2 regions of the Acetatifactor aquisgranensis genome follow, and region 2 is predicted to be linked to the other one. Evidence: predicted binding sites of a transcription regulator. Region 2 holds the regulator's gene; the other holds the start of a gene.
The links. The regulator Rex, encoded in region 2, represses fermentation and respiration genes when NADH is low (regulators of the CRP and FNR family bind a similar motif). The targets are predictions, from matches to a motif close to ATTGTTAANTANTTAACAAT.

Region 1 (4,216 bases), on a different contig from region 2:
CCTATCAGTCCTCGCTGGTATCCAACGAGAATGATTTGAAGCTATGCTTCCCGGAATGGCTGGCCAATATCTTTGGCGGAGATGCGTACGTATTTTCTCCGGATCCTACCGGGGAGGAGATTGACAGGCTGGTGGCGCGTGCCGCAGGATGCAGCTGCATCGTGGCGGGAACCTATAACGGGCATCTGCGCAAGGGCCAGCGGCAGCTTTTGGAGAAGCTTTCGGGGCTGGGGATTCCCATGACGGTATTTGCCCTGCGGAATCCGTACGAGCTTTTGGAGCTTCCGGAGACGGTGGCCGCAATCGCGGTGTGGGAATATACAAGGAGGAGCCTGGAGGGGATTCGCAGCATGCTGGAAGGGCGCTGGCTGCCGGAGGGAAAGCTTCCGGTTACTGTCATGCCGAAGCCGGAAGGTGGCGAAGATAAACGGAAGGGAGAGGGACACAGGGAGCAGGTCATGGAACTGGCCAGGGAGCTGGAGCTGCCGGAGGAGGTACGCCGACAGATGGCGGATGTCATGGAAAAGCTCCCATGGGAGAGCCTGGAGCCTGTGATAAAGAACCTGACGGAATACGATCTGGCCAGCGATGCGCAGCTTCAGCTGGCAAAGCTGACGGCACCTGTGGAGGAAGCTTCCGGTATGGGCCAGCTGGCGGGAATGCTGGCGGCAGCCTGCTATACCCGCCGGATGTATGAACGCTGGGGGATACCGGACAGCGTGTTCAGGGCCACCATGGACTGCTTTCCGCGGTTTTTAAGGGAAACTAAGCGGATTACGGGGGAATGGATTTATGACAGGGCTTTCTGGACCTGGCGGCAGACTTCGGGCCTGCTGTTCCGCCTGGGCACTCTGGAATTTGAATATGTCCGGACAGAAGACGGGGCTTCTCTCAGTGTGCATATCCCTTCGGACGCAAGTCTGACGTATGGAGAACTGGAGAAATCCTATCAGGAGGCTGAAACCTTCTGGGAGAGGCATGGGGAGGCGCTGTGCCCTTTTGGGAAACCGGGGGCTGTCAGGTGCCGTACCTGGCTGCTGAGTCCGGAGCTTGGCAGGCTTTTGCCGGAGGATTCCGGTATCAGGCGATTCGCGCAAGGGTATGAGATCACGGAGTTCCTTCCGGATAACGAGAGTTTTTACCGCTGGCTGTTTGCGGGGAAAAAGGAATGGGAAGAGCTGCCGGAAGACACCAGTCTCCAGAGGGCGGTCAAGGCCTATTTGGCCGCCGGAGGCAGGATTGGGATTGCCTCCGGACGGTTCAGGGGAGGAGCCGGGCACGCGGACCGGGCGTGAAAGCAGATGGGAGGCATTTCGGAAAAGATTGCGGGAAGAAATAAGTAATTTCTAAACAATCTGTAAAATTTCCGAAATTATGGCAATTATTTTTGATTTACATCTTGAATTATCTTCCGAGATTGGGTAAAATATCCTTGTTGATAAAAGTTTGACAATCCGGCATGTCCCGCGAAAATCGGACAAGGATTGTCGAAACAGATAAAATATATTTTAGGAGGGAACTAAAATGGCAGTAAGAGTAGCAATCAATGGTTTTGGCCGTATTGGCCGTCTGGCATTCAGGCAGATGTTTGATGCTGAAGGGTATGAGGTAGTTGCTATCAACGATCTGACCAGCCCCAAGATGCTGGCTCACCTGTTGAAGTATGACTCTTCTCAGGGCAAGTACAAATATGCTGATTCCGTAGTGGCAGGCGAGGACAATATCACCGTAAACGGCAAGACCATCACTATCTACAAAGAGGCTGACGCTTCCAAGCTTCCCTGGGGCGAGCTGAAGGTTGACGTTGTTCTGGAGTGCACAGGCTTCTATACCTCCAAGGACAAGGCATCCGCACACATCACCGCCGGTGCGCGCAAGGTTGTTATCTCTGCTCCTGCAGGAAACGATCTTCCTACCATCGTATACAATGTAAACCATGACACACTGAAGGCTGAGGATACCGTTATCTCTGCTGCTTCCTGCACCACCAACTGCCTGGCTCCCATGGCGAAGGCCCTGAACGACTTCGCTGCTATCCAGAGCGGTATCATGACCACCGTGCACGCTTACACCGGCGACCAGATGATTCTGGACGGACCTCAGAGAAAGGGCGATTTGAGAAGAAGCCGCGCAGGCGCCTGCAACATCGTTCCCAACTCCACCGGCGCTGCAAAGGCTATCGGCCTTGTCATCCCTGAGCTGAACGGCAAGCTGATCGGCTCCGCACAGCGCGTACCTACCCCTACAGGCTCCACCACCATCCTGGTAGCGGTTGTCAAGGGCGAGGTCACCAAGGAAGGCATCAATGCCGCTATGAAGGCTGCCGCAACCGAGTCCTTCGCTTACAACGAGGATGAGATTGTATCCTCCGATGTCATCGGCAGCACCTACGGCTCCATCTTCGATGCGACCCAGACCATGGTTTCCAAGATGGAAGACGGCAACTCCCTGGTACAGGTTGTTTCCTGGTATGACAATGAGAACAGCTACACCTCTCAGATGGTTCGTACCATCAAGTATTTCAGCGAGCTTGGCTAAGTGTGGGAAGATTTAACGACCTATAGGGGTCCGGTCTTAAGGACCGGGCCCTGTTTCAATTTATGATGTAATATAATGTAAAATGGAGGTACTGGAAAAAATGGGCTTGAACAAGAAATCCGTTGATGACATCAACGCAAAGGGAAAGAGAGTTCTGGTTAGATGTGACTTTAACGTTCCTTTGAAGAACGGCGAGATTACAGATGAGACACGTATCGTGGCAGCTCTGCCTACAATCAAGAAGCTGATTGACGACGGCGGCAAGGTAATCCTCTGCTCCCATCTGGGCAAGGTGAAGGAAGGCCCCAACGAGAAGGAGTCTCTGGCGCCTGTGGCCAAGAGACTGTCCGAGAAGCTGGGCAAGGAAGTGGTGTTCGTGGCTGACTACAACGTGACCGGCGAAGCGGCTACCAAGGCGGTGGAAGCTATGAAAGAGGGAGATGTGGTGCTGCTCCAGAACACCCGTTTCCGCGGCAAGGAAGAGACCAAGAACGGTGAGGAGTTCAGCAAAGAGCTGGCTGACCTGGCTGATTTGTATGTATGCGATGCCTTCGGTTCCTCCCACAGGGCCCATGCGTCCGTTGAGGGCGTCACCAAGTGCATCACCGCAAAGGGCGGCGAGAACGCGGTAGGCTATCTGATGCAGAAGGAAATCAATTTCCTGGGCAACGCGGTGGAGAATCCCGTAAGGCCTTTCGTTGCTATCCTGGGCGGCGCTAAGGTGGCGGATAAGCTGAACGTCATCTCCAACCTGCTGGAGAAGTGCGATACCCTGATCATCGGCGGCGGCATGGCTTACACCTTCCTGAAGGCAAAGGGCTATGAAATCGGAAACTCTCTGGTGGACAATGAGAAGATTGACTACTGTAAGGAAATGATGGAGAAAGCCGAGAAGCTGGGCAAGAAGCTGCTGCTTCCCGTGGACTCCGTCACCGTAGCCGGATTCCCCAATCCCATCGATGCTCCCGTGGAAGTGGAGAACTACGATGTGGAGAACATGCCCGCGGACAGAGAGGGCTGCGATATCGGGCCTAAGACCGCGGCTATGTACGCGGACGCTGTGAAGAGCGCGAAGACCGTGGTATGGAACGGGCCTATGGGCGTGTTCGAGAATCCTACCCTGGCAGCCGGCACTATCGCAGTGGCCAAGTCCCTGGCCGAGACCGATGCCACCACCATCATCGGCGGCGGCGATTCCGCGGCGGCCGTGAACCAGCTGGGATTCGGCGACAAGATGAGCCACATCTCCACCGGCGGCGGCGCATCCCTGGAGTTCCTCGAGGGCAAAGTCCTTCCCGGCGTTGCGGCGGCGGATGATAAATAAGAGAAGCGGCGCATTCCCAGAGTGCAAGGCTCGCAACGCCGTGGGTTGCAGCAGCAGATGACAAATAAAGAAGCGGCGAGTTCCCAGGGTGCAAGGCTCGCAACGCCGTGCGTTGCAGCGGCGGATGATAAATAAGAGAAGCGGCGCATTCCCAGGGTGCAAGGCTCGCAACGCCGTGTGTTGCAGCAGATGATAAAGCCTGAAGGAAATCTAAGCCAGCGAAGTATGCTGGCTTAGATTTTCCAAGTCAGGCTTGGTATCGCACATATTTTTTAAATATAAAGAAAAAAGAGGTATAGGTATCATGGCAAGGAAGAAGATTGTAGCCGGAAACTGGAAGATGAACATGACTCC
Region 2 (4,216 bases):
CAAGGAGAAAAAGGAGGCTCAGGAACCAGATTATGGTATATGCCGTGTTCCTGATATTGATTCTGGCGCTGGGCACAGGAATCGGGTACGGCGTTTTTGCCCTGATGAAGAACAGGAAAGCTGCTGAAGAAAAGGAACAGAGCAACCAGGCATTGATTGATGAGATGCTGGCCACAGAGGATAGTATCCCCGCCATAGAGCCGATTCCGGAATCCACACCGGAGCCGACGCCGGAGGTGGTGGAGCCCACCTGGGAAGAAAGGCTCGATACATATGTGGATGAACGGATTTCGGAGATGACGCTGGAAGATAAGGTGGCGGGTCTGTTCGTAGTGAAGCCGGAGGCGATTACCGGGGTCGGCACTGTGATACAGGCCGGGGACGGCACCAGACAGGCGCTGGAGGAACATGCTGTAGGAGGGCTTGTCTATTTCAGTGAGAATATACAATCGGAAGAACAGCTCAGGGAGATGCTGTCCAATACGGCACAGTATGCCAGATATCCTCTTTTTATAGCCGTGGATGAAGAGGGAGGAGTTGTTTCCCGGATAGGCTCTTCCATCGGGCCCCAAATAGACAGCGCAGAGAATATCGGAGCTACCGGGGATCCGGAAAATGCCTATCAGACGGGAGTGACTATCGGGACTTCTCTGTCGGGTCTGGGCTTTAATGTGGATTTCGCGCCGGTGGCAGATCTGGCGAATGTGGAGGGCAGTATCATGGAGGGGCGCTGCTATGGCTCGGATGTGTCCGTGGTGTCCAGTTTCGTGACATCCATGGTGCGCGGGCTGCAGGAGCAGAATGTGTCCGCCTGTCTGAAGCATTTCCCGGGAATGGGCAGTGCCATCCAGGACCCCCACGATGGAATGGCATCTACGGACAGGACAGAGGAGCAGTTCTGGGCGGAAGAACTGGCGGTGTTCCAGGCAGGGATTGACGCAGGGGCGGATATGGTGATGGTGGGCCATATGGCGGCACCGGCGCTGACAGGCGACAACAGCCCCGGCATCTTTTCCAAGGTTCTCGTGACGGATATCCTGAGGGAGCAGATGGGCTTTCAGGGAGTCGTCATTACGGATGCGCTGGACATGTCTGCCATCTCAGAGTATTACGCTGCGGACGAGGCATCTATCATGGCGGTTCTGGCAGGCTGCGACATGCTTCTGATGCCGGAGGATTACGATAAAGCGTATCAGGGTGTACTGGAAGCCGTTCGGAATGGGAATATCGATGAGGAACGCATCAATGATTCCCTGAGACGGATTTACCGCATCAAATATGCGGATATGGTACCGTGACCTTATTCAGGGCATGAAACGGCCGGATGGCCATAAATGCCATGTGCGCCCTGTGCACATGGTATCATGACCTTATTCAGGGCATGAAGCGGCCGGATGGCCATAAATGCCATGTGCGCCCTGCGCACATGGTATCATGACCTTATTCAGGGCATGAAGCGGCCGGATGGCCATAAATGCCATGTGCGTCCTGTGCACATGGTGGAGCAGGACGAAACCGGAGAGCTGTTTGCTGTACAAGGCTGGAGGTAAGGAACTTGGACGAAAAGGAAATTTCACAGGCTGTCATCGGACGTCTGCCCAGATATTTCCGTTATCTGGGAGAACTGAAGGATGAGGGCGTGGAGAGGATATCATCTCAGGATTTAAGCGCGCTGATGAAGGTGACCGCTTCCCAGATCCGGCAGGATTTCAATAATTTCGGAGGGTTTGGCCAGCAGGGCTATGGCTACAATGTGGAGTATCTCTACGATGAAATCGGCAAAATCCTGGGGCTGGACAGACGGCATAAGTTCGTCATAATCGGTGCGGGAAATCTGGGACGGGCGTTGGGAAATTATACCAATTTCGAGAGGCGGGGATTCATTTTCCGCGGCATGTTCGATTCGAATCCTGAACTGGTGGGCAGCCAGGTCCGTGGCATCGGGGTCATGCCTATGGAGGAGCTGGAGCGGTTCATCCAGGAGAATGACATCGATATCGCGGTGCTGGCCATTCCGAAAGCCAGCGCAGTGCCTGTGGCGGAGAGGCTGGTGAAGACCGGAATCCGGGCTATCTGGAATTTCGCCCATGTGGATCTGAATGTGCCGGAGGGGATTCAGGTGGAGAATGTCCATCTGTCCGACAGCCTTATGAAATTGTCATATAATATCAGCAGGTACCAAATGGAAGATAGGCATTTGGGAGAACAAAAGAGGGATTAGAACCCAGGAGGTGCATGGAAGAATATGAAGCATGAGGAGGATGAGCACAGAAGGGAGCTTTTTGAACAGGCATTGAAAGGGAAGCATATACCCGTTCTGACTCTGGACAATAAGTGGTATCAGCTTTTGAATGGGGAGGCCAGGGAAGGTGTAGCCCGGCTGGAGGGAGAGCTGAATGCCCTTTTGAAGCAGCAGGGCAAGCTGAATAACGAGGTAAAGGAAATCAAACGGCTGAAGAAACGCCTGATGGGAGAGATCGTTTCCATGATGGGGGATGATGAGCAGCGCGATGACTCGGAGAATGCCCAGAAGACGGAGCAGAACAAGCGCCTTGTGGAGGAATGCAATGAAAAGCTGGAGAACTGTCAGGATGAACTTTTGGAGCTGCCCAGGGAAATCGAAAGGGTGAATTTCCAGCTGATGCTTGCTACCATGGATTGGTGCTATGATATCATGGCGGTGAATACCGAAAGTATCCAACAGACCGAAGAATGGATATCGGAAATCCGCGTAGAACTGAAGAAGAGACTGGTCAGGAAACAGGAGATGGAGCGGCATAATCATGCTATCTACAGTTATATGCATGATGTGTTCGGGGCTGAGGTAGTGGATATCTTTGACATGCACCATGATTTGGACGGACAGGATATGTGAGCACAGAAGAGAAAAGGGATTTTGGGATTGAAACGGACTGATTGCGGGACTGTGGCGGCAACAGTCTGTTTTGTTGTACAAACGGGATTTTGAGGCGGAACAGGAGGTGCTGTATGAAATATCTGGTGTCGGCGTCTGAGATGAGAGAATACGACAGTAATACGATAGAGAAGACAGGGATACCTGCATGCGTCCTGATGGAGCGGGCGGCCCTGGCGGCAGCGGAGATGATAGAGGAGCGCTGCGCGGGGCGGAGCGGCAGGCGGCATGTGCTGGTCATGGCCGGAATGGGCAATAACGGCGGCGACGGACTGGCCGTGGCGAGGCTTTTGAGCGAAAAGGACTATCAGGTGGAGGTCTGGCTGGTGGGAGATGAGGCAAAAGCTTCCGCCCGGTGGATACAGCAGAGAGAGATTCTGAGGAATTATCCTGTGGAATGTACAGACAGGCCGAAGCGGCAGGAATACGCGGTGCTGGTGGACGCCCTGTTCGGCGTAGGGCTGTCCAGAGCGGTGGAGGGCATATATGGGGAGGCTGTGGATGTCTTCCGGAATCTTGAGGGCTGGAGGCTCGCGCTCGACATGCCCAGCGGCATAGATACGGACACGGGCAGGATTCTGGGCCGTGCCGTGGAGGCGGACGCCACGGTGACGTTTGGCTTCTGCAAGCGGGGACTGGTGCTGTATCCGGGGTGCGGATATGCCGGGGAAGTGAGGATTGCCGACATCGGTATTTCGTCCAGGAGCTTTTATGGCGGGAAGCCCGGGATGTTCGCCTATGACGAGGACATTTCCGCACTTTTGCCAGAGCGGGACGGCGGCGGGAATAAGGGCACTTTCGGAAAGGTTCTGCTGGTTGCGGGAAGCGTGAACATGGCAGGCGCCGCAGTGCTGGCGGCAAAGGCTGCCTACCGGACAGGAGCGGGGATGGTAAAGGTCATCACGCCGCCGGAGAACAGGATTATCTTGCAGCAGGCTGTGCCCGAGGCGCTTCTGGGAACCTGTGGGGATCTGGAGGCGGGTATGGCGTGGGCGGATGTGATAGCCATCGGCCCGGGGCTTGGTAAGAACAGGGAGGCGCTTGCCTGTCTGGAACAGGTTATCCGGGAGGGCGGGAAACCTCTGCTGGTGGACGCGGACGGCCTGAACCTGCTCTCGGAACAGCCGGAATTATTTGAACGACTGGCAAGCCAGGGCAAAGCGGGCCGCACCATTCTGCTGACGCCCCATGTGGGGGAGATGGCAAGGCTCCTGGGATGTTCTGTCGCCGACTGCAAGGCAGACCTGCCTGCCGCAGGCGGCGCGTTGGCGGCAGGCCTGGGCGCCGTGGTGGCGGCAAAGG

Region 1: the regulator Rex is predicted to act here: its motif matches at 1,435-1,454, upstream of gap (type I glyceraldehyde-3-phosphate dehydrogenase).

The regions. Positions count from the first base shown of each region.
Region 1 is NZ_CALPDH010000029.1:11,880-16,095, reverse strand. Features, by position in the region: gene NFS35_RS21290 (glycoside hydrolase family 3 N-terminal domain-containing protein) at 1-1,295, shown strand, start outside; gene gap (type I glyceraldehyde-3-phosphate dehydrogenase) at 1,525-2,538, shown strand; gene NFS35_RS21280 (phosphoglycerate kinase) at 2,639-3,862, shown strand; gene tpiA (triose-phosphate isomerase) at 4,167-4,216, shown strand, end outside.
Region 2 is NZ_CALPDH010000002.1:138,349-142,564, forward strand. Features, by position in the region: gene NFS35_RS02325 (glycoside hydrolase family 3 protein) at 1-1,298, shown strand, start outside; gene NFS35_RS02330 (hypothetical protein) at 1,395-1,550, shown strand; gene NFS35_RS02335 (redox-sensing transcriptional repressor Rex) at 1,556-2,221, shown strand; gene NFS35_RS02340 (hypothetical protein) at 2,246-2,875, shown strand; gene NFS35_RS02345 (NAD(P)H-hydrate dehydratase) at 2,989-4,216, shown strand, end outside.